One region of the Micromonospora sp. C41 genome, then DNA from elsewhere that is predicted to be linked to it. Evidence: riboswitches for the same ligand, from Rfam matches in the RefSeq annotation. Region 1 holds a riboswitch; the other holds the start of a gene.

Region 1 (6,815 bases):
GACCAGCCCTCGACGCTGCCCGGCGCGGGGTTGTAGCCGGTCGCCCCCGACGTGCTGTAGGACCAGGAGCCACCGCTGGACGCGTGCCAGTACGACCAGTACGCGGTGGCCGGCGGGGTGTTGACGCACGGCTCGGTCGCGGCGGTGGGCTTGCCGTTGATCCGGCAGACGAAGGCCAGGCCCCAGCGGGCGGTGCCGGTGACGGTGAAGCCGGCGGCCTGAAGCGCGGCCAGGCCGGTGGCCGGATCGCCCGGCGCACAGGCGACCTGTACGCCGCCGCCGAGCGCGGCGAAGTCGACGACCACAGTGACTCCCGAGGTGCCGACGCAGGCGGCGGCGTGCGCCGACCGGGGCGCGGGTTCGACTGCGGTCAGCGCGACGCCGGCCACGACGGCGGCCAGCAGGCCGGCCATCCAGGTGCGGGCGGTGGGACGGTGACGGAACACGGGTCCTCCTGTGATCGGGTGAGCGGCGAGGCGGTTCACGGGCAGGCGAGCACCGGTGCGCCGGGGTCGGCGCCGGCGGCGGACAGACGGGCGTACCCGACCCCGGTGAGACCGAGGACGGCCTGGGCGGTGGCCCGGGGCGCGGTGGCCGGGTCGAAGCCGCCACCGTCGAAGTCGACAGCGCCCCGGTCGGCGGGCGCCCCGGCGCAGCCGACCTGGAGTCCGGCGAGGAACGCCCGGGACCGCGCCCAGGCCGGCAGCCGGTGACCGTCGCGCAGGGCCTGCGCGGCGAGGCCGGTGCTGTTGGCGTTCGGTGTGCCGGCCGCGTTGGCGAAGCCGCCGTCGGCACGCTGAACGGACACCAGCCAGCGCAGCCCGGCGGCGGCGTCGGCCGGACGGTCCGCGGCGCGCAGCGCCTGCGTCACGAGCGCGGTGGCGTCCACGTCGGACGTGCAGACCGGTTGGGCGGGCAGCAGCGGGTAGCCGCCGTCCGGGCATCGGGTGCCGGCCAGCCAGGCGGCCGCCGCCGGTGGCGCCCCGGCCGCGGTACGGTCCAGCGCCAGCAGCGCGAAGGACTGGCTGAACGCGTTGCTGTAGTCGCCGTACGCGGACCGGTCGCTGAACCGGCCGGCCGGCGTCTGCAGCGAACGCAGCCGGGCGATCAGGTCCACCCCGCCGACGTCGGCCGGGTCGCCGCCGCGCACCTGCACGGCGAGGGCGAGCTTGGCGGTCGCGCCCGCGTACGCCTCGGAGACGCCGTCGCCGAGGTAGCCGTCGCGGATGTCCGGCCGGGTGACCCAGGCCAGCGCGCCGGCGCCGTGGTCGTCGGCGACGCCGCCGGCGGCGAAGGCGAACACGGCGTCGAGGGTCAGCCCCTGGTCGGGGTAGGCGACACCGTCGAAGACCGCCTCGAAGCGTTCGCCGTCGACGAGTTGCCGGGCGAGCCAGCCGGCGGCGGCCTCCGGGCGGGTGAGGGCGGCGCGATCGGGGGCGGCGACGGCCGGTGTGGTGAGGGTGAGGGCGGCGAGTACGCCGCAGAGGAGCGCGAGCAGGCGGTGCCGACTTCGGCGGACGACCATCGGAAGCGCCTTTCCGGCCCGGCGGTCGTCGAAAGCCCGGACGACCGCAGTACGCGGGGGCGTCCGGGACTCCGACCCGTGGGCCACGACGGGTGGGGAGCGGTTGCACGCGTACGACGGGTATTCGGGCTCGCCGCCGCAGAGTTCTCTGGGCGGCCTACCGTTGCGGGCCAGCGCCGGATTTCGACCGGTCTTCCCCCGCACGTACACGCGGTGGTTGAGTTGTCGCGACAGTCTGCTGTGGCCGGTGCGCCGATGTCAATGCGCCAGGAACCGGCCACGTGCCGTGACGGCCGGCGGAATCGGCGGTTTCACACCCCGACGTCGAGAGGCCGTCGTCCCGGCGCGTCCGCGTGGAGCACGCCGGTGAAGGACGCCCGGTGAGGACCGGGCGTCCCTCACCGTGTGGTCACTGCCGGCGGGACCGGGAGCCGGTCAACGGCGGAACGGACCGGTGACGCAGTAGGTGATGCCGCCGGACGACGAGCCGGTCGTGCCGCGTTGCGAGGAGAAGTACAGCCGGTCCCCCGCCGGGGTGAACGCCGGCCCGGTGATCTCCGAACCGCTCTGTCCGGTGATCCGCAGGAAGACCGAGATCTTGTCGTCCGGCGTGATCATGCAGATCTCCATGTTGCCGCCGTCCTCGGCGACGTAGAGGTCACCTGCAGTGGACCCGGTGATGTTGTCGACGCCGGTCAGCGGAGGGGCGCCCGGACTGACCAGGTTGTCGTCGTAGGCGAGCTCGTACGTGCCGGCGGCCAGGTTGACCTGCCACACGCGGTTGTCGCCCTTCGTGGTGAACCAGACGGTGTCGTCCGCGTAGTGACAGCCCTCGCCACCGTTGAACGTCTTCGCGCCGGACACCTGCTGCCGGGTCGGGGTGGGCGAGCCGTCCGGGTCGGGCACCGTGGCCCAGGTGAACGTGCCGGAGGTGGCCGTACCGGCGCGGAAGACCTGGAGGGTTCCGGCGGACAGGTCGCCCCAGGTGGCCGGCACGAAGCGGTAGAACTTGCCGTCGGTCTCGTCCTCGGTCAGGTAGACGACCCGGCGGACCGGGTCGGCCGCGGCCGCCTCGTGCTTGAACCGGCCCATCGCGGGACGCGCCACCGCGGACCCGCCGAGGGGGTACGTCTCGAAGACCCGGCCCAGGGACACCTCCTCGCAGGAGAGCCAGGTGTTCCACGGTGTCTTCCCACCGGCGCAGTTGTTGTTGGTGCCGGAGAGGATCCGCGACGCCCCGACCACGGCGCCGCTGGAGTTGAAGACGAGTCGCGAGGTGCCGCCACCCGCACCGGCCGACACCTCGGAGTTCGACACGTAGATCCAGCCGGTGCCGTTCGGGAACACGGCGCCGCCGTCCGGGGCGTCGTGCCAGGTGTACGACGTCCCCGGCACCGTCCGCCGGGACCGCGCGACGATCGAGCTGGTGAACCCGGCCGGCATCTGGATGCCGTTGGCGTCGGCTGCCTGAAGCCCGCCGTAGGGCCCCGCCGCGTTCTGTGCCGGGGCTCCGTACGCCGCCGACCACGCCGTGAACGGCAGGGCGAGGGCGCCCGCACCGACAACGGTGGCCCGCAACATCGTTCGACGATCCATGGACCCTCCTCCGTAGGTTCCATGGATCCGACCGTGCGGAGCTTACGCACGCCGATCTGTTGGATGAACGTCGATGGACGACTCGATGTGCGATGTCCCGCCCACGCCGACCCGGTCGAGGGGTCGTACGGGTAGGAGAGGCAGCGGCACCAACCAGCAGTGGGCGCGCGCGGCCGTCTGACCGGCCCTCCGGCCGCGACCTCCCCTCCCCCGGTCATCGGCGCAGGTGGCCGATGCCGTGCTGGTCGAGCCAGGCGACAGTCCGCGGTACGAACGTCGGCGCCCCCGAGCCGGCGCTGACGTCGGTGGCGACCAGCGGCACCTGGGCGGCGACCGGGAGCAGCGTGGACCGCCAGCAGGCCGGCGTGGCGCAGGCCGAGCGGTCGTCGACGCGCCAGGCGGCGGCCACGCTGCGGCCGTCCGGGTCAGCCGGGCGATATTCCAGCCACCGGCTCAGATCGTTGCCGCCGTCGATCCCGGCGGCGAGGACCAGGTTGAACGAGCCCTGGACGCGAAGCAGGCGGATCTGCTCCTGCACGCCGAAGTTCGGCAGACCGGCGCCGGCGCACTCGGATCCGCCGTCGCGCCAGCAGGTCCAGACCGCCGCGGGATCGGTGCCGCCGACCGCCGGGAAGTCGTACGGCGAGATGTCGAAGACCACTGCGTTGTCGTCGCCGAACACCTCCGCCGCCGCGCTCCAGAACGTGCGGGTGGCGGAGATGTCGCTCTGCCGCAGCGACACGATGGGTGTGATGCCGGCCCGGACGAGCCGGTCGACGTACCGGGCCGCCTCGTCGAGGTAGCCGACGCGGTTCTGCCGATCGGCAGGGCTGCCGGTGTAGGCGTAGCAGGCGTCGCTCAGCACGACCCGTACCGCGTTGACGCCGCGGGCCCGCAGCGCGCCTACCGACGCGTCGTCGACCGGGCCGTCCCAGTGGATCGGTCCCCATGCGCATTCGCCGGGCGCGGCCGACCGGATGATTCCACGGGGCCGGTACGGCCTCGGACTGGCTGTGACCGTGAGGATGCGGTTGCCGAACGCCTTCAGCGCAGGCGCGGCGCCGGGCGCCTGCGGCGGGAGCACCCGGATGCCGCGGACCTCGGCGGTGGCCTGGGCGCCGCTGCTGTCGTAGGCGGTGGCGGTGACGCGGGTGCCGCTGTTCGGCGGCACGCCGCGCCAGTCGAACGCGTACGGCGCGGTGGTGTCCACGGCGAGCAGCCTGCCGCGCTCGCGGAATTCGACCCGCTCGATCCGCCGGCCGGGCGCCGCCGTGGCCTCGGCACGGATCGGGATGACGCCCGGCGCGGCGAAGAAGTCATTGGGCCGGGGCGAGGTGAGCGCCACCGACGGCCCGCCCGGCAGTGGGCTGGGCCGCGGGCTCCCCGAGGCCGGCGGCGGCGACGAGCCGGTCGGGTCGGCGCCGTCCCCGTCGCACGGCTGGCCGCTCAACACCCAGTCGGTCGGCTCGGGGTCGGCACCCTGGTAGTTGCCGCCGAACCGCACCGTCACCGAGGCGCCGGTCGGCAGCGTGGATCCCGCCGGCGGACGGAGCATGGTCATCGGATACATCTCGCCGCTGCCCAGCGTGTATCCGTCCGGCAGCCGGTCGAGGCCCATGGTGATCGTCTGACCGTTCGCCTGCCGGAACCGCAGCCACCAGTCGGTGACGGGAGCGCCCAGGTTGGTGACGGTGAGCTCGGCCCAGAAGCCGCTGGACCACTCCCGGGTGATGGTGTAGTCCACCGTGCACGCCGTCGCGGCGTAGGCCGGCCGCAGCGCCATCGTCATGGCCCCGCCGACGACGACCGCGGCTGCTGTAGCCAGCGCGAAGATCCTGCGTCGCATCATGCCCCCGTAACATCGACATACATCACTTCATGCAGCCTCGGCGCTCCGGGCACGGCCTGTCAAGGGCTGAACCGGGCCCGGGCCGGGCGGAACGGCGCGGCGTTCCGCCCGGCCGGCGGCTCAGCGTCCGCGCAGCTCGGCCGCGGCGGCGACCAGGTGCTGTAGGGACGCCTCGACCTCGGGATAGCCGCGCGTCTTGAGGCCGCAGTCGGGGTTCACCCACAGCCGCTCGGCCGGCACCGCGGCCACGGCCCGGCGCAGCGCGCCGACGACCTCGTCGTGGGACGGCACCCGGGGTGAGTGGATGTCCCAGACGCCGGGCCCCACACCCCGGCGGTATCCGATCGCGGCGAGGTCGTCGAGGACCTCCATCCGGGAGCGGGATGCCTCGATGCTCGTGACGTCGGCGTCGAGGGCGTCGATGGCCGTGATCACCTCCCCGAACTCCGAGTAGCACAGGTGGGTGTGGATCTGGGTGTCGTCGGCGACTCCGCAGGTGGCCAGGCGGAACGCCCCGACTGCCCAGTCCAGGTACGCCTTCTGGTCCGCCCTGCGCAGTGGCAGCGTCTCACGCAGCGCCGGCTCGTCGACCTGGATGACCCGGATACCGGCTGCCTCGAGATCACGGCACTCGTCGCGCAGGGCGAGCGCGACCTGGTCCGCAGTGTCTGCCAGTGGCTGGTCGCTGCGGACGAACGACCAGGCCAGGATCGTGACCGGGCCGGTGAGCATGCCCTTGACCGGCCGGTCGGTCAGCGACTGCGCGTAGGTGGACCAGTTGACGGTCATCGGCGCCCTGCGTGCCACGTCGCCGTAGATGACGGGCGGACGCACGCATCGGGAGCCGTAGGACTGGACCCAGCCGTGTTCGGTGGCGGCGAACCCGTCCAGCTGCTCGCCGAAGTACTGGACCATGTCGTTTCGTTCCGGCTCGCCGTGCACGAGCACGTCCAGGCCCAGCCGCTCCTGGAGCCGGACGACGTGCTCGACCTCGGCGCGCATCCGCTGCGTGTAGGCGGCGTCGTCGAGACGCCCGGCCCGGTGCTCGGCACGCGCGCGGCGCAGCTCGTCGGTCTGCGGGAACGATCCGATGGTCGTGGTCGGGAGGGGCGGCAGGTTCAGCCGGGCCTGCTGTGCCGCCGCACGCTCCGGGTACGCGCCGCGCTGCCGATCCGTGGCGCGCAGCGCGGCGAGCCGACCGCGTACGGTGTCGTCGCGCCAGGCGGCAGGGGTGGGCGGCAGCGGCTCGGGCAGGGACGTGGTGCCGTTGCGCAGCGCGCGGCCGAGCCGGACGACCTCATCGACCTTCTGCCGGGCGAAGGCGAGCCGCTGACGCAGCGCCGGGTCGAGAGCGGTCTCGGCGGACAGGTCCTCCGGCACGTGCAGCAGCGAGCACGAGGTGGACACGGCGACGTGGTCGGCGAGGGCGGTGACGGCGGCACCGGCCGCCACGGCGGCCCGCAGGTCGGTACGCCAGACGTTGCGGCCGTCGACGAGGCCGGCCACGATCGTCTTGCCGCGCAGCGGTCCCGCACCGGCCAGCCGCCGCAGGTTGCCGGGCCCGGCCACCAGATCCACGCCGACCGCTTCGACCGGCGTGTCGAGCAGGGCGGGCAGCGCGTCACCGAGCTCGCCGAAATAGGTGGCGACGAAGATCGCCGGCCGCTGTTCCACCGCGCCGAGCCGGGTGTACGCCTCCCGCAGCGCGTCGATCTCGGCGGCGCTCCGGTCGGCGACGTAGGCGGGTTCGTCCAGCTGCACCCATCGCACGCCCGCCGCGGCGAGGGATCGCAGGATGCCGGCGTACACGTCGACCAGGTCGGTCAGCCGGTCGAACGGTTCGCC
Region 2 (16,390 bases), 390 kb from region 1:
GATCCGGCGCGAACACCGGCTGGCGCTGCGCCGGGCGCTGCTCGACGGCGCCGAGGAGGGCTGAGGCGTGCTCGGACTGTCGGCGGCCACGCTCGCGGGATACCTGGCCGCGATCGTGGTGCTCATGCTCACCCCCGGGCCGGACATGATGTTCGTGCTCGCCAACGCCACCCGGTACGGCGCGCGGGCCGGGGCGGTGGCGGCGCTCGGGGTCGCGGCCGGAGAGGCGGTGCACGTCGCCGCCGTGGTGGCCGGACTCGCCACCGTGATCGCCGCGTCCCCGGTGCTGTTCACCGCGATCCGGTGGGCCGGTGCGGCGTACCTGATCGTGCTGGGCCTGCGGGCGCTGCGCGGCACGGGCCGGCCCGGCGTCGCGGCGGACGGGGCGGACGGCGGCGGCGCCGGGCGGGCGTTCCGGCGCGGGCTGCTCACGAACCTGCTCAACCCGAAGATGATCCTGTTCAGCGTGGCGTTCCTGCCGCAGTTCGTCCGGCCCGACGCGGGCCCGGTGGCGGCACAGCTGGTGCTGCTCGGCGCGCTGTTCGTCGCGGTGCAGCTCACCGTGGACCTGGCTCTCGGCGTGGGCGCCGGGCGGTTCGCCCGCCGCTGGGGCGACAGCCGCTGGTCGCGGCGGGTCGACCGGCTCTGCGCTGTCGCCTTCGTCGCGCTCGGTGTCCGGCTGGCCGCCGGCTGACGCTTGCTCGACTCCAGCTCGCCGAGATGGCGGCATCAGGAGGGCTCCGACCCCGCCACCTCGGCGAGCTGGTGAGGATCACGCTCCGGCGCCCGGGGCGGGGCGGCGGGCCGCTCGCGGTCCAGGTGCAGGCGCAGCAGCACCCAGCCCAGCGACACACCGCCGATGAACACGTACGCGGGCTGCGTGCCGAACGTGTCCCAGCAGGTGTGCAGCGTGACGGCGGCGGCGAAGGTGAGCAGGAACGCCGCCAGTCTCCGGCCACCGGGCGCGGCGGCGAACGTGAACAACGCGGCGGCGGTCAGCCCGGTCCAGGCCAGGTGCGCGGCGGGCGCGGTGAGACCGCGAACCAGCAGCGTCCGCTCGACGGCGCCGAGGTTGCCCTCCGACCCGACGAACGCGGCGAACGCGTACCCCATGGTCTCCAGCGCGGCGAACCCGGCGCCGGAGGCCACGCCGATCACCAGGCCCTGCGCCGGTGACCGGTGCCGCCGCCACAGCAGCAGGATGCCGGCCGGCACGATCAGCTTCGCGGTCTCCTCGGCCAGGCCGACGAGCGCCATCGGCAGGACGCCGAGGCGGTGCAGCGTGCCGTACTCCAGCCAGCCGGCGGCGACCACGCCGACCACGCCGCCGAGAAGCGCGGCGACGCCGACGACGGAGCCGGGGACCGGGCGGCGGGCCGGCCGCCCCTGGGCGAAGGCCAGGAACGTGGCGGGCGCGACGCACGCGCCGAGCACGATCAGCGCCGGCACGAACGTGACGGTGCCGGTGCCGGACAGTGTCTCCAGCACCAGCAGGTGAAGCCCGACGCCGACGAGCAGGACCGCCACCCACGCCCAGCGGCGTCCGGTATTCCCCATACGCCGAGTATCGCGCCCGGCGGCGAGCGCCGGCATCGGGGGTAGGCACTGTGGACAGTGAGATCCATGCGACACGCCCGACACGACATCTGGTGTTGCCCAACCGCCCCCACCGCCATATATGGTGGTGCCGCAGCTGGTTCGGCCGAGCCCTCCGGGGCGGGGCCGAGGCAAGAGGGAACCCGGTGGAAATCCGGGACTGCCCCGCAGCGGTGAGTGGGAACGACAGCCGTCAACAGCACTGGGCCACCGGCCTGGGAAGCGACGGCCGGTAGGCGACCGGCGACCCCGGTCGGGCCCGCGAGTCCGAAGACCTGCCAGCGCGCCGTGCGCCTCCGCGTACGGCGGCCGGAGGTCGCGCGGGACGACCGACGCCAGCAGCCGGGCCGGCCGCGCCGTGCCCGTTGGCGTCTCCCGCCGTCTCCAGACGGTGACAGCGAGGAGAGGTCATGACTGTCGTGCAGGAAAGCCCGCCGGCCACCGGCGGCGGGTCCGAGGCCCGCCGGCCGGCGATGCGGGTACGCAAACGGGACGGCGACACCGAGCCGGTGGACGTCGGCAAGATCGTCCGGGCGGTCGAACGCTGGGTCGCCGACCTGGACGAGGTGGACCCGCTGCGGGTGGCCACCAAGACGATCAGCGGGCTCTACGACGGGGCGACCACCGCCGAGCTGGACCGGCTGTCGATCCAGACCGCGGCGGAGCTGATCGGCGAGGAGCCGCAGTACTCGAAGCTGGCGGCAAGGCTGCTGGCCGCGTACGTGGACAAGGAGGTCCGCGGTCAGGGCGTGGCGAGCTTCAGCCAGTCGATCGCGTACGCGCACGGGCTGGGGCTGATCGGCGACGAGACGGCCGCATTCGTCGCCCGGCACGCCCGCAAGCTCGACGACGCCGTGGACCCGGACGGCGACAGGCGGTTCGAGTACTTCGGACTGCGTACCGTGGCCGACCGCTACCTGCTGCGGCACCCGCAGTCGCGGCTGGTGGTGGAGACGCCGCAGTACTGGCTGCTACGGGTGGCCTGCGGGCTGTCCCGCACCCCGGGCGAGGCGGTCGGCTTCTACCGGCTGATGTCCAGCCTGGCCTATCTGCCCAGCTCCCCCACGCTGTTCAACTCCGGCACCCGGCACACCCAGATGTCGTCGTGCTTCCTGGTCGACTCGCCGCGCGACGAGCTGGACTCGATCTACGAGCGCTACCACCAGGTGGCGAAGCTGTCGAAGTTCTCCGGCGGCATCGGCATCGCCTGGTCGCGGGTGCGCGGCCGGGGCGCGCTGATCCGGGGCACGAACGGCCGGTCCAACGGCATCGTGCCGTTCCTCAAGACGCTCGACGCCGGGGTGGCCGCGGTCAACCAGGGTGGCCGGCGCAAGGGCGCGGCCTGCGTCTACCTGGAGCCGTGGCACCCGGACGTGGAGGAGTTCCTGGAGCTGCGGGACAACACCGGCGAGGAGTCCCGGCGTACGCACAACCTCAACCTGGCCAACTGGATCCCGGACGAGTTCATGCGCCGGGTCGAGGCCGACGGCGAGTGGTCGCTCGTCGATCCGTCGGACGCCCCGGAGCTGCCCGACCTGTACGGGGAGGCGTTCGACGCCGCGTACCGGGCGGCGGAGAAGAACGCGGTCCGCACGGTACGGGCCCGGGACCTGTACGGGCGGATGATGCGCACGCTCGCGCAGACCGGCAACGGCTGGATGACGTTCAAGGACGCCGCGAACCGGCTGTCCAACCAGACCGGTGAGCCGGGCAACGTGATCCACCTGTCCAACCTGTGCACCGAGATCCTGGAGGTGAACGACGACGCCGAGACGGCGGTGTGCAACCTCGGCTCGGTGAACCTCGGTGCCCACGTCACCGCCGACGGGGTGGACTGGGAGCGGCTGCGCGCCACGGTCCGCACCGCTGTGGTGTTCCTCGACCGGGTGATCGACATCAACTACTACCCGGCCGAGCAGGCGGCTGCGTCGAACCCGCGCTGGCGGCCGGTCGGGCTCGGCCTGATGGGGTTGCAGGACGCGTTCTTCACGCTGCGCCTGCCGTTCGACTCCCCCGAGGCGAAGGAGCTGTCCACCCGCGTGCAGGAGGAGATTTTGCTGACCGCGCTGGAGACCTCCGCCGGGCTGGCCGAGCGGTTCGGGCCGCATCCGGCGTACCCGCAGACCCGGGCCGCGAAGGGTGACCTGCACCCGGACCTGTGGGGCGCGGAGCCGGCGCAGGCCGGACGGTGGGCGGCGCTGCGTGAGCGGATCGCCGCAGGCGGGCTGCGCAACTCGCTGCTGGTGGCGATCGCACCGACCGCCACCATCGCCTCCATCGCCGGCTGCTACGAGTGCGTCGAGCCGCAGGTGTCCAACCTGTTCAAGCGCGAGACGATGTCCGGGGAGTTCCTCCAGGTCAACACGTACCTGGTGCGGGAGCTGAAGGCGCGCGGGCTGTGGACGCCGCAGGTCCGCGACCGGATCAAGCGGGCCGAGGGCTCGGTGCAGGACATCACCGAGCTGCCCGCGCCGGTGCGGGAGCTGTTCCGCACCGCCTGGGAGCTGCCGCAGCGGGCGCTGATCGACCTGGCCGCCGCGCGGGCGCCGTTCGTCGACCAGTCCCAGTCGCTGAACCTGTTCCTGAGCGCGCCGACCATCGGCAAGCTGTCCTCGATGTACCTGTACGCCTGGAAGGCCGGGCTGAAGACCACCTACTACCTGCGTTCCCGTCCCGCCACCCGCATCCAGCAGGCCACCGTCGCCCCGGTGCCCGCCCCGGTGCCCGGCGTGGTCTCCGCCGTGAGCGACGACGAGGCGCTGGCCTGTTCCCTGGAGAACCCCGAGAGCTGCGAGGCATGCCAGTGACCACCACCGCACCGACCCGGCACATGCTGCTCGACCCCGGCATGGACCTGACCCTGCGGCCGATGCGCTACCCGCGCTTCTTCGACCGGTTCAAGGACGCGATCAGGAACACCTGGACGGTCGAGGAGGTGGACCTGCACTCGGACCTCGCCGACCTGGCGAAGCTGTCCCCCGCCGAACGGCACCTGGTGTCGCGGCTGGTGGCGTTCTTCGCCACCGGCGACACGATCGTCGCCAACAACCTGGTGCTCAACCTCTACCAGCACGTCAACTCGCCCGAGGGCCGGCTCTACCTGTCCCGGCAGCTGTTCGAGGAGGCGGTGCACGTCCAGTTCTACCTGAACCTGCTCGACACGTACGTGCCGGACGAGAAGGAACGGTTCGCCGCGTTCGCCGCGGTGGAGAACATCCCGTCGATCGCCCGCAAGGCCGAGTTCTGCTTCCGGTGGATCGACTCGATCTTCGAGCTGCGGGAACTGCGGACCCGCGACGACCGGCGGGCGTTCCTGCTCAACCTGATCTGCTTCGCCGCGTGCATCGAGGGCCTGTTCTTCTACGGCGCGTTCGCCTACGTCTACTTCCTGCGGTCCCGGGGCCTGCTCAACGGGCTGGCCTCCGGCACCAACTGGGTGTTCCGGGACGAGTCCATGCACATGGCGTTCGCGTTCGACGTGGTGGAGACCGTACGCGCCGAGGAACCGGACCTGTTCGACGCCGAGATGGAGAAGCAGGTGAAGGAGATGCTGGCCGAGGCGGTGGAGTGCGAGGTGAGCTTCGCCGCGGACCTGCTGGGCCAGGGCGTGCCGGGGATGTCGCTGGCCGACATGCGCGAGTACCTCCAGCACGTGGCCGACCGGCGCCTGGCAGTGCTCGGCATCGCCCCGATGTACGGCAGCGCCAACCCGTTCGCGTTCATGGAGTTGCAGGACGTGCAGGAGCTGTCGAACTTCTTCGAGCGGCGGGTGTCGGCGTACCAGGTCGGGGTGACCGGCAGCGTCACGTTCGACGACGACTTCTGACCGCCGCCCCCGCCCCGGCCGTCACGGCCGGGGCGGGGCCGGGCTCTCGCCGGGCAGCGCCGCCGCCCGGACCCGCCCGATCAACGCCACCACGGCGAGCGCCAGCACGGCCACCACCACGAACGCGGTACGCAGGTCCAGCGCGCCGGCGAGCAGGCCGATCACCGGCGCCGCGAGCAGCGCGCCCGGCCACTGGCCCATCGCCACCACGGAGACGCCCTCGCCGGACGTGAGGCCCGGCTGCTCACCGGCGAAGCCGAGCACCGTCGGGGTCACGCACGCCAGGCCGAACCCGAGCAGTCCGAACCCGGCCATCACCGCCGCCGGATGGGGGTACGCCACCGGCAGCGCCACGCCGGCTGTCGCGACCAGCGCGGACAGCCGGACGAAGCGGATCCGCCCGACCCGGCCGGCCAGCCGGTCGCCGAACAGCCGGGCGACGGTCGCGGCCAGCGAGAGACAGGTGTACGTGGCCGCGGCGAGCACCGCCGTGGCGCCGGCCACCTCGGTCGCGTACAGCGCGCTCCACTGGGCGCCGGCCATCTCGATGAACGAGGCGAGGAAGGCGATCACCGCGAGCAGCAGCAGTTGCGGGGTGAACCGGTCACGCAGCCGGCGCCGCGCCTCGCCGTCCTTGGTCTCCTGGCGGGGCGTGTCGGGCAGCCAGCGGTGCGTGCCGATCAGCAGCGCGCCCAGCAGGACACTGGTGACGGCCATCTGCGCCGACGGCGACATCCCGATCGCCGCGGCCCCGGTGCCGCAGAGGCCGCCGACCAGCATGCCGATGCTGAAGCCCGCGTGGAACGTGGACAGGATGGGCCGCCCGTACCGCTTCTGCACCTCGACCGACTGGGCGTTCATCGGCGTGGCCAGCAGGTTCGCCGCGAAGCCCCAGACCGCGAGGCCGCCGACCAGCGCCACCACAGTGGTGGACGCGGCCAGCAGCGGCGCGTTGAGCAGGATCAGCGCGGCCCCGGCCAGCGCCAGCCGGCGGGTGTTGATCCGGCTGATCAGCACCGCCACCACGACCAGGGAGACCAGCTCCCCCGCGTTCGTGGCGATGTTCGCCAGGCCCCAGCCGGTGTTGCCGACCCCTACCGCGTCCCGCACCTCCGGCACGCGGGCCGACCACCCGCCGATGGCCAGGCCCATGATGACGAAGAGCAGCGCCACCGACCAGCGGGCCCGTACGGCCGAGCGGGGCACCGGCGGCGCGGGCTGCTCCGTCGTGTGCTGGTTCGTCGAGGTGTCCGTCATGGTCGTCGTACCTCTCTGGGATCGGTCCGTCGGAACTCCTACCCGATCGCGTGGTCGAGGAAGCACGCACCGTCAGGAAGGCGTACCCGTTCCGGTGTGGTGCCGGGGTCGGTGACGAGCGCCGAGACCACCGCGACGTAGTCGTCGATCAGCCCGCGTACCAGGTCGTCGCCGAAGACACCCCGGTTGCGGATCACCACGCCGCCGGCCCGGTCGTCGTCCACCACGACGATCGGTGAACCCCGCTTGACCCAGACGGGCAGACATTCGGGCGGCACGTCCGCGGCGACCACGGGCGGCGGCGTGCCGGGCGCGGCCCGGGCGGTGATGTCGACCGGCTCCACCCGCAGGTCCGGGCAGTGCAGCACCGGCGACGCCGACGCGGCGGACTGGAACCAGGCGTCGAACAGGTGGTTGTCCGGCCAGGGGCGGATCGCCGCGAAGCCGGGACGGACCGCCCGGGCCAGCCGGTGGTACGCGGTGGCGTGCGCGACGGCCCCGGCCAGCGAGGCGTGCGCGGCGCCGACCACAGCGCTCATCGGCGCGTCCGGCGCGACGTCGACCGGCAGGTAGACGTTGTTGGTGAACTGCCCGACGAGCTGCCGGGACAGCGGGCTCTCCCGGCCCAGCGTGGTGGTGCCCAGCACCACCCGGGACCGGCCGGCCCGCCGCGACAGCAGCACCAGGTACGCGGCGAGCAGCAGCACGTACGGGCTGGTGCGGGCCCGCCGTGCGGCCGGGCGCAGCCGCGCGGTGATCTCGGGCGGGAACGCGAAGCGGGTGGCCACCTCGGCGCTGAGCGCGACGTCCGGCGCCGGCGGCGCCGCCGGGAACAGCTGGTACGGCTCCACCGGCCGCAGCCGGTCCCGCCAGTACGCGGCCCGGGCGGCGGCGTCGACACCGTTGCCGGACTGCTCCGCCTCCTGGAGCGCGGCGAGCGCGGCCGGGTCCACGCCCAGCGGCGGCTGCGGGTCGGCCGCGCCGAGCCGGGCCGTGTACGCGTGGCACAGGTCCTCCACCACGACGCGGCACGACCAGCCGTCGGAGACCATGTGGAAGAAGCAGAGCGCGAGCACGTGCTCGGTCGCGGAGAGCCGGACCAGCGCGGCCCGCCACAGCGGCGCCCGGCCGGGGTCGAACGCGTCGTTGCGGTGCGCGTACGCGATCTGCTCGACGCGGGCCTGCTGCTCGGCCGGCGGCAGTCCGGACAGGTCGACGTACTCCAGCGGCGACTCCACGTGCGGCAGGATCCGCACCTCGGGCTGCACGCCGATGCGGTCGAACCGCATCCGCAGCGCGTCGTGCCGGTCCACCACATCCTGCATCGCCTGCCGCAGCACGTCGACCCGCAGCGTGCCGCGCAACCGGCGGAACTCCACCACCACGAGCCGTGAGGCGCCGGGACGGGCCGGGTCGAGCGCGGTCATGAACTCCCACATCATCTGCTGGCCGGGGGCCAGCGGGTACGTCGTCGGCACTGCCACTCCCCCCGTCAGGCCGCCAGCACCGGCGCGACCGGCCGGTGGTCCGTCTCGTCCGGCTGGTAGTCCGCCTCGTCCGGCGCGCGGAAGCCGGTGAAGAGCAGGTCGGGACGGCCGAGCCGCAGCGAGGTGACGAACGCGGCCCCGTCGAAGAGCGTCTCGATCGCCGCGCAGGCCGCCGACTCGGCCACCGCGCGTGGTCCCCGGTCGCCGCCGAGCCGGCCGGGCGTCTTCGCGGCGATCACGGCGGCCGCGACGGCCGGCACCGCGAGCAGGCTGCGTCCCCCGCTGCGCCGGGCGGTCAGCAGCCCGGCCAGCGCGGTCACGGCGAGCGTGCTGGCGGTGTTGAGCACGAACCGGCGCCGGTGCGGGTGGGCCAGGCAGAGCCACTGCTCGGAGCGCCCGTACGTGGTGAACCGGTAGGCGACCGCGCGGAAGGTGTCGGCGACGCCGGTGTCGTGGGTGACCACGCCGTCCGGGTCGGTGAGCAGCACGTAGCCGGCGTCGGTGAGGAGCAGCCCGAGGTGCAGGTCCTCCCCGCCCAGCGGCATCGGGGAGTCCTCCGGGAACCCGCCGACCGCCTCGAAGACGGCGCGCTTGACGGCCATGTTCGCGCCGGCGCCCCAGGACACGCGCTCGTAGTGCAGCGGCCGGGTCAGGTCGCCGAGCAGCAGGTAGGAGCGGCGCATCACGCGGAAGAACGCGCTGTCGCCGGGCTCGACGATCACCGGGCCGGTGACGCCGGCGACCTCCTCGCCGGAGGCGCGCAGCCGGACCGCGTACCGGGTGATCAGGTCGGCCGGCACCCGGCAGTCGGAGTCGGTGAACAGCACCAGGTCGTGGCGGGCGTGCCGGACGCCCAGGTTCCGTTTGGCCCCGACGTGCCGGGGCCCGCGCACGTAGCGGGCGCCGTACTCGGCGCAGGCCGCCCGGTGGGCGGCGGCCGCGGCGGGCGCCGAGTCGTCGACGACCACCACCTCCACCGGCTCGGGGCAGTTCGGGGCGGCGTCGCGCAGACTGCGGAGCTGGCGGCGCATCTCCGCCACCCGGTCCTTGACCGGGATGACCACGGAGACGCCGCGCGTGACGGCGCGGGGTTCGGTCGGTTCGCCCACGGGCGATGCGGATCGGCTCATGCCCCGAGGTTCGACCACCGGGGTACAGCGCCGATACACAGCGCCGGCCGTTGCGGCCATCGCACATGTACCGCTGATGTATCGATGGCCATCAAGGTCGAAGGCATGACGACCTCCATCCCCATCGACCGGCGGCTCGCCGTGGACGGCGGCCGGCCGGTCCGCCCGCCGGACCGCCCATGGCCACGCTGGCCGACCCCCGCGCCGGATGCCGCCGCCAACCTGTCCGCGGTGCTGACCGGCGGCCGGTGGGCGATCAGCAGCCCGTCCGTCGGCGACACCGTCCTGTTCGAGCGACGTTTCGCCGCCGATTTCGCCCGCTACGTCGGCACCCGCCACTGCGTGCCGGTCGACCACGGGTCCAGTGCCCTGGTGGTGGCCCTGGAGTCACTCGGCCTCGGCTACGGCGAGACGGTGCTCGTACCGGCGCTGACCTGGACCGCCTCCGCGACCGCCGCGCTGCGCGCCGGCCTGGTCCCAGTGCTCGTCGACGTCGACCGGGACACCGGCTGCGTCGGGCCGGACGACCTCGACCTGTCCGTGGACCCGCGGGCCGTGGTCGCCGTGCACTGGGCCTCCAACATGGCCGACGTGCCGGCGCTCGACGCGGTCACCCGGCCGCGCGGCATCTCCGTCGTGGAGGACTGCGCGCAGGCCCACGGCGCCACCTGGCAGGGCCGCCAGGCCGGCTCGCTCGGCCGGCTCGGCTGCTTCAGCTTCCAGCACGGCAAGGTCCTCACCTGCGGTGAGGGCGGGGCCGTGGTCACCGACGACGACACGCTCGCGCCGGTGCTCGAGGAGCTGCGGGCCGATTCGCGCCGCTACCGGGGCGACCGGACGCCGGCCGGCGAACTGGACCTGGAGGAGAGCGCCGGTGTGCAGGGCGCCAACTTCTGCCTGAGCGAGTTCTCCGCCGCCGTGGCCTGCGCGCAACTGGCCGTCCTGGACGGCCAGCACGACGTGCGCAACCACAACTACCGGCTGCTCGGCGACCTGCTGGACGGTGTCGACGGCGTACGGCTGCTGCAACCGGCGCCCGGGCAGACCCGCATCTCGATCTACGAGGGCACGATCGTCTTCGACGAGCTGCCGGCCGGCCTGGACAACGCCGCCGTGGCCGCCGCGCTCACCGCCGAGCTGGGCCGGCGGTTCTACTGCACCGACGAGCCGCTGCACCGCAGCCGGCTGCTGCAGCCGTGGACGAAGCCGCTGCTCGCGCCGCTGGCCGAACGCTTCGCGGCGATCCACCGGGAGCGCACGTACCCCAACACCGAGTGGCTCGCCGCACACACCGTCCAGACACACCACAGCACCTTCCTCGGCACCGAACAGGACATGGAGGACATCGCCGCCGCCGTCACCAAGGTGCTCACCCGCTGAACCGCGCCGTCCCGGCGCACCCAGAGAAGGAGTCTTCCCGTGACCGTCACCCAACGCGAGACCTCGCACGCCCCGTCCCCCGAAACGGACGCACCCGTCGGCGTGTGGCTCAACGGCGCCCGCGGTTCGGTCGCCACCACGGCGATCACCGGTCTGCTGGCGCTGCGCGCCGGCATGGCCGACTCGACCGGCTGCGTCACCGACACCGGCATGCTGCGCGACGCGCCGCTGGTGAGCTGGACCGACCTGGTGGTCGGCGGGCACGACATCGTCGACACGCCGCTGGAGAAGAAGGCCGAGTCGCTCGTCGACTCCGGTGTCATCCCGGCGCCGGTGCTGGCCGCCGTGCGGGGCAGCCTGCCCGAGGTCGAGCAGAACCTGCGCACCGGCTACGACGCGCGTACCGAGACCGGACCGCTGGCCGAGGTGGTCGACCGGCTGGCCGGCGACATCGAGGAGTTCCGCGCCCGCCACGGGCTGTCCCGGGTCGTCGTCATCAACGTGTCCTCCACCGAGCCGCCGGCCGACCACCGGCCCGAGCACGACGACCTGGACGCGCTGACCCGCGCCCTGGCCGACCCGGACGACAAGGCGCTGCCGGCCAGCTCGGTGGTCGCGTACGCGGCGTTCCGGGCCGGCTGCGGCTTCGTCGACTTCACCCCGTCCACCGGCGCCCGGCTTCCCGCGCTGGAGATGCTGGCGCAGCGGGAGCGGGTGCCGTTCGCCGGCTCCGACGGCAAGACCGGGGAGACGCTGCTGCGTACCGCCCTGGCGCCGATGTTCACCAGCCGCGCCCTGCACGTGCTCTCCTGGGCCGGGGTAAACCTGCTCGGCGGCGGTGACGGCGCGACGCTGGAGGACCCGCGCAACGCCCGCAGCAAGCTCAGCTCGAAGTCGGGCGTGCTGCCCGCGCTGCTCGGTGAGGACGTCACCGCCCCGCTGCACATCGACAACGTGCCGGACCTCGGCGACCACAAGACCGCCTGGGACCACGTCTCGTTCGAGGGCTTCCTCGGCGTCCGGATGTCCATGCAGCTCACCTGGAGCGGGGTGGACTCCACGCTGGCCGCCCCGCTGGTGCTCGACCTGGCCCGGCTGACCGCCGCGGCGCACCGCGCCGGGCACGTCGGCCCGATCGAGGAGCTGGGGTTCTTCTTCAAGGACCCGATCGGCACCGACGAGCACGCGCTGGCCGAGCAGGCGCAGGCGCTCGCCAGCTGGGCCAACGGGCTGGACGGCCGCGGCGACAGCTGACCTTCGTACCGGCCGCCGGCGCGGCGACTCCCGCGCCGGCGGCCCCGCCCCACGTATCCGCATCGAGGAGCCTCCCATGTCCCCACACGTCCCGAACGCGCCGGACCGGCCGAGCACGGATCCGGTGTGGACGCCGATCCTGACCGGTCTGCACGCGACCGCGCTGGACTGTCTCCAGACGAGCTTCGCTCTGCTCGCCGACTACGCGAACGGGTCCGGCAGCCATCTCGCCCTCGGCGCCCGGTACGGGTTCCGCACCCGGGATCAGGACGCTCTGATCTCCGTCGAGGCGACCTCGGACGACCGGGCCGCCGAAGCGGTCGACCTGCTGGGCCTGCGCGTCGAGGGCCGGTGGATGCAGCTCGACGGCCCGCAGGTCCGCCGGCTGTGCGCGCCCGGCCAGCCGCTCTACGTCACCGCCGACGCGTACGACCTGCCGTGGTGTCCCTACCACGGGCACGAGCACATGCGGCACAGCTTCCTCGTCACCGAGGCCGGACCGGATCAGGTAACAGTGGTCGACGCGTACCACAACGACACCGCCTGGGGCCCCGCGCGGCCCGGCGTGTGGCGGCTGCCCACCGCCGCGTTCGACGCGGCGCTGGCCGGGGGCGCGCACACGCTGGCGGTGACGGCACACCCGGCGCCGGAGATCGACGTGCCCGCCATGCTCGCCGGCAACGCCGCCCGGGCTCGCCGGGCCCGCCCGGAGATCGCCCGCTACCTGGACCGCACCGGCGCCGCCCTGGACACCGTGGCCGGGCTGCACCGCTTCGTGCTCGACGTCTGGCTGCTGGCGCGCGCACGCGACCTGCACGAGCGCTGGCTGGCCGAGGTCCGGCCCGAGGCCGTCGCCGCGCTGGCCGGGCAGGCAGCCCGCTGGCAGCAGCTCGCCACGCGCAGCTACGTGGCGCTGCGGCGGGCCCAGGCGGGCCGGCCGGCCGCGCCGGAGCTGGTGGACGCGCTCGGCGCGCTGATCTCCGACCATCTCGCCGCGCTGGAGTCGATCGCCGAACCGGCCGCCACGCCCGGCTACGACGCCGTGCCGCCCGCGCCGGAGGCGGCAGGTGGGGAGGGCGTACGCGCCGCGGTGCTCGGCGCGCTCGGCGAAACCCTGGACCTGGACGGCTCGACGCTGCGCACCACCGACGTGCTCCGGGAGCTTCCCGGCTTCGACTCGTTCCGGCTGGTGGACGTCATCGACCGGGTCGAGCGGCGGCTCGGCGTCGAGGTTCCGGCCACCGCGCTCTCCGCGGCCGACCTGCGCGACGTCGGCTCCCTGTGCGCCATGTTCGGCGCCGCCACCGGAGGTGCCCGATGAGTGCCGAACTGCTGCACGACCTGCTGGACCGCACCGCCGGCGCGCGCCCCGACGCGCCCGCCGCCGGGGACGGGACCGTCGAGCGCACGTACCGTCAGGTGCGGGCCGACAGTCTGCGCCTGGCCGGCTGGCTGCGCGGGCAGGGCGTCCGGCGCGGCGACCGGGTGCTGGTGGCGCTGCCCGCCGACGCGACGCTGCCGGCGCTGCTGTACGCGGTCGCCCGTACCGGCGCGGTCTTCGTCGTTCTCCGGACGCCGGCCCCCGAGGTCGCCCTCGCCCACGTGCTGGACGACGCCGAACCGGTCCTGGTCCTCACCGACGACCCGGTCCTGACCGGCCTGTCCCGCGCCCGCGGCGTCCCGGTGCGAGGCGCGGCCGAGGCGCGGCACGCCGCGTCCGCCACGGCGATCGGCGACGCGCCCACCGGCCCGGCCCCGCTCGCCGTCGACCCGGTCTGCCTGATCTACACCTCCGGCAGCACCGGCATGCCGAAGGCCGTGGTCTCCACGCACGCCCAGGTCACGTTCGCCGTCCGGGCGATCCAGTCGGAGCTGCGCTACCGGCCCGACGACGTGGTGCACGTCCTGCTGCCGCCGTCGTTCGACTACGGCCTCTACCAGATCTTCCTCAGCACCGTCGCCGGCGCCCGGCTGCGCCTGGGCGACAGCGCGGAGACCGGTGGCCGCCTGCTGGTGAACCTGGTCGAGTCCGGCGCCACGGTGCTGCCCTGCGTGCCGTCGCTGGCGATCAACCTGCTGCGGCTGCTCGGCCGGGCGGGCGCGCCGCGCCCGCCGCTGCGCCTGCTCACCAACACCGGCGCCGCCATGCCCCCGGAGGTGCTGGCCGGCCTGCGCCGGCTGCTGCCCGGCCTGAGCGTCCAGCTCATGTTCGGCCTCACCGAGTGCAAACGCGCGGCGATCATGCCGCCGGACGCCGACCTGCGCCGGCCCGGCGCCTGCGGGCGGGCGCTGCCCGGCACCGAGATCTTCACAGTGGACGCCGAGGGGCGGCGTCAACCACCGGGCGTTCCCGGCGAGCTGGTGGTACGCGGCCCGCACGTGATGGCCGGCTACTGGCGGCGGCCCGAGCTGACCGCCCAGCGGTTCCGCCGCGTACACGGGCTCTTCCCGCAGCTGCACACCGGCGACCACGGCCACGTGGACGACGACGGGTACGTCCACTTCGCCGGCCGGCGCGACGACGTCTACAAGGAGAAGGGCACCCGGGTCAGCGCCACCGAGGTGGAGGCCGCGGCGTACCGGGTCGACGGCGTGGCCGCGGCCGGGGTGCTGCCGCCGGCCGACGGCCACGACGGCGCGACGCTGTTCGTGGTGGCCGCGCTCACCCCCGCCGACGTGCTGCGCCGGCTACGGGAGCAGCTGGAGGAGATGAAGGTGCCGGCGCGCTGCGTCGTGCTGCCCGACCTGCCGCTCACCGGCAACGGCAAGGTGGACCGGCGGGCGCTGGCCCGGCTGGCGGGTGAGCACAATGGCTGACCTGCCCTTCGACACCCCGGCCTACCGCTACGACCTGGCCCGGGTACGCGCCAGCCACGCCGCCCTGGTCGCAGCGCTGCCCGCGCCGAGCCGGCTGTTCTACTCGCTCAAGGCCAACCCGCACCCGGCACTGGTCGCGGCGCTGCACACCGCCGGCTGCGACGCGGAGATCTGCTCGCCGGGCGAGCTGGCCGCGGCGCTGCGGGCCGGCGTGCCGGGTGACCGCATGCTCTACACCGGACCGGGCAAGCGCGACGCCGAGGTGACCGAGGCGGTGCGTGCCGGGGTCCGCTGGTTCTCCGTCGACTCTCCCGAGGGCCTGGACCAGGCCGACCGGATCGCCGCCGCGCACGGCGTCGAACTGCGCTGCCTGCTGCGGGTCAACGACCGGGTGCCCAACCCGGGTCAGGGGCTCACCATGACCGGCGTCGCGTCCCAGTTCGGCGCCGACGCCGACTGGATCGAGCGGGAACCGCACCGGTTCCGCTCCCGCCCGTCGGCCCCGGTACGCGGGTTCCACCTCTACACCGGCAGCAACGTCGACTCGGTGGACGCGCTGGTGTCCCAGTTCACCGCCGCGGCGCGTACCGCCCGGCGGTTGCGGGACCTGCTCGGCATCGACCTGACCCTGCTCGACCTCGGCGGCGGCTTCGGCGCGCCGTTCGCCCGGCCCGGCCACAACGCGGACCTGACCGGCCTCGCCGACCGGGTCGGCCCGGCCCTGGACGGGCTCTTCCCCGGCTGGCGCGACGGCGCGCCCGCGGTGGCCTTCGAGTCGGGACGGTTCCTCACCGCCACCGCCGGCACGCTGCTGACCCGGGTGCTGGACGTCAAGCGGTCGCAGGGCACGCCGGTGGTGGTGCTGGAGTCCGGCATCAACCACCTCGGCGGGATGTCCGGCCTGCGCCGGCTGCCGCCGCTCGTGCCCGCCCTGCACGCCGCTGACGACCGCGACGGCGCGCCACTGGAGGCCGCGATCGTCGCCGGGCCGCTGTGCACGCCGCTGGACACCTGGGCCCGAGCCGCGAGCCTGCCCGACGTACGGCCCGGCGACGTGCTCGCCGTGCCGAACGTCGGGGCGTACGGGCTCTCGGCGAGCCTGCTGGCCTTCCTCGGCCACCCGGCGCCGGTCGAGGTCGTCTGCGACGGCGACCGCGTCGTCGAGACGTCCCGGCTGACCCTGACACGGCACCCGGTCGACGCGCCGGGAGCCACTGACGAACCACGAGAAGAAAGGTGACGTCATGAACACCGAATTCACCGAGCTGCTCCGGCCGTTCCTCAAGTTCGCCGGCAAGGAGGAGATCACCGAGGACGCCCGGCTGCGCGACCTGGGCCTGGACTCCATGCGCGAGATCGAGCTGCTGTTCGCCATCGAGGAGACGTTCGGGGTCGCCGTGCCCGACGACAAGCTGGTCGACTCCACGTTCGCCACCGCTGGCGGGCTGTGGGGCGTGGTCGAGGAGCTGCGCACACCGGTCGGTGGTGGTTCCCGATGACGGCCGTCGCCGGGTACGCCCCGGCCGTCGAGACCGTCGCCGAGATCGCGGCGGAGCACGCCCGGGAGGCCGACGAGACCGCAGCCTTCCCCACCGAGGCGCTGGCCGCCATGCGCCGTACCGGGCTGCTGGGGCTGCTGGTCC

Evidence for each region. A riboswitch is a leader RNA that binds a small molecule or an ion and turns the genes downstream of it on or off. The one in region 1 is predicted to bind cobalamin.
Region 2: linked by a shared signal. The riboswitch ahead of KBX43_RS01830 (ribonucleoside-diphosphate reductase subunit alpha) and the one ahead of KBX43_RS00315 (peptidase) in region 1 are both predicted to bind cobalamin.

What each region holds. Positions count from the first base shown of each region.
Region 1 is NZ_JAGPXP010000001.1:218,296-225,110, reverse strand. It holds gene KBX43_RS00320 (hypothetical protein) at 1-413, opposite strand, end outside; gene KBX43_RS00315 (peptidase) at 482-1,525, opposite strand; cobalamin riboswitch at 1,623-1,759, opposite strand; gene KBX43_RS00310 (alkaline phosphatase PhoX) at 1,961-3,121, opposite strand; gene KBX43_RS00305 (Ig-like domain-containing protein) at 3,336-4,967, opposite strand; gene metE (5-methyltetrahydropteroyltriglutamate--homocysteine S-methyltransferase) at 5,091-6,815, opposite strand, start outside.
Region 2 is NZ_JAGPXP010000001.1:605,032-621,421, reverse strand. It holds gene KBX43_RS01845 (acyl-CoA thioesterase) at 1-64, shown strand, start outside; gene KBX43_RS01840 (LysE family translocator) at 68-694, shown strand; gene KBX43_RS01835 (PrsW family glutamic-type intramembrane protease) at 730-1,557, opposite strand; cobalamin riboswitch at 1,678-1,894, shown strand; gene KBX43_RS01830 (ribonucleoside-diphosphate reductase subunit alpha) at 2,007-4,403, shown strand; gene KBX43_RS01825 (ribonucleotide-diphosphate reductase subunit beta) at 4,394-5,422, shown strand; gene KBX43_RS01820 (MFS transporter) at 5,444-6,679, opposite strand; gene KBX43_RS01815 (condensation domain-containing protein) at 6,718-8,157, opposite strand; gene KBX43_RS01810 (glycosyltransferase) at 8,172-9,296, opposite strand; gene KBX43_RS01805 (DegT/DnrJ/EryC1/StrS family aminotransferase) at 9,402-10,676, shown strand; gene KBX43_RS01800 (inositol-3-phosphate synthase) at 10,716-11,930, shown strand; gene KBX43_RS01795 (acyl carrier protein) at 12,007-13,251, shown strand; gene KBX43_RS01790 (class I adenylate-forming enzyme family protein) at 13,248-14,747, shown strand; gene KBX43_RS01785 (type III PLP-dependent enzyme) at 14,740-15,987, shown strand; gene KBX43_RS01780 (phosphopantetheine-binding protein) at 15,992-16,246, shown strand; gene KBX43_RS01775 (acyl-CoA dehydrogenase family protein) at 16,243-16,390, shown strand, end outside.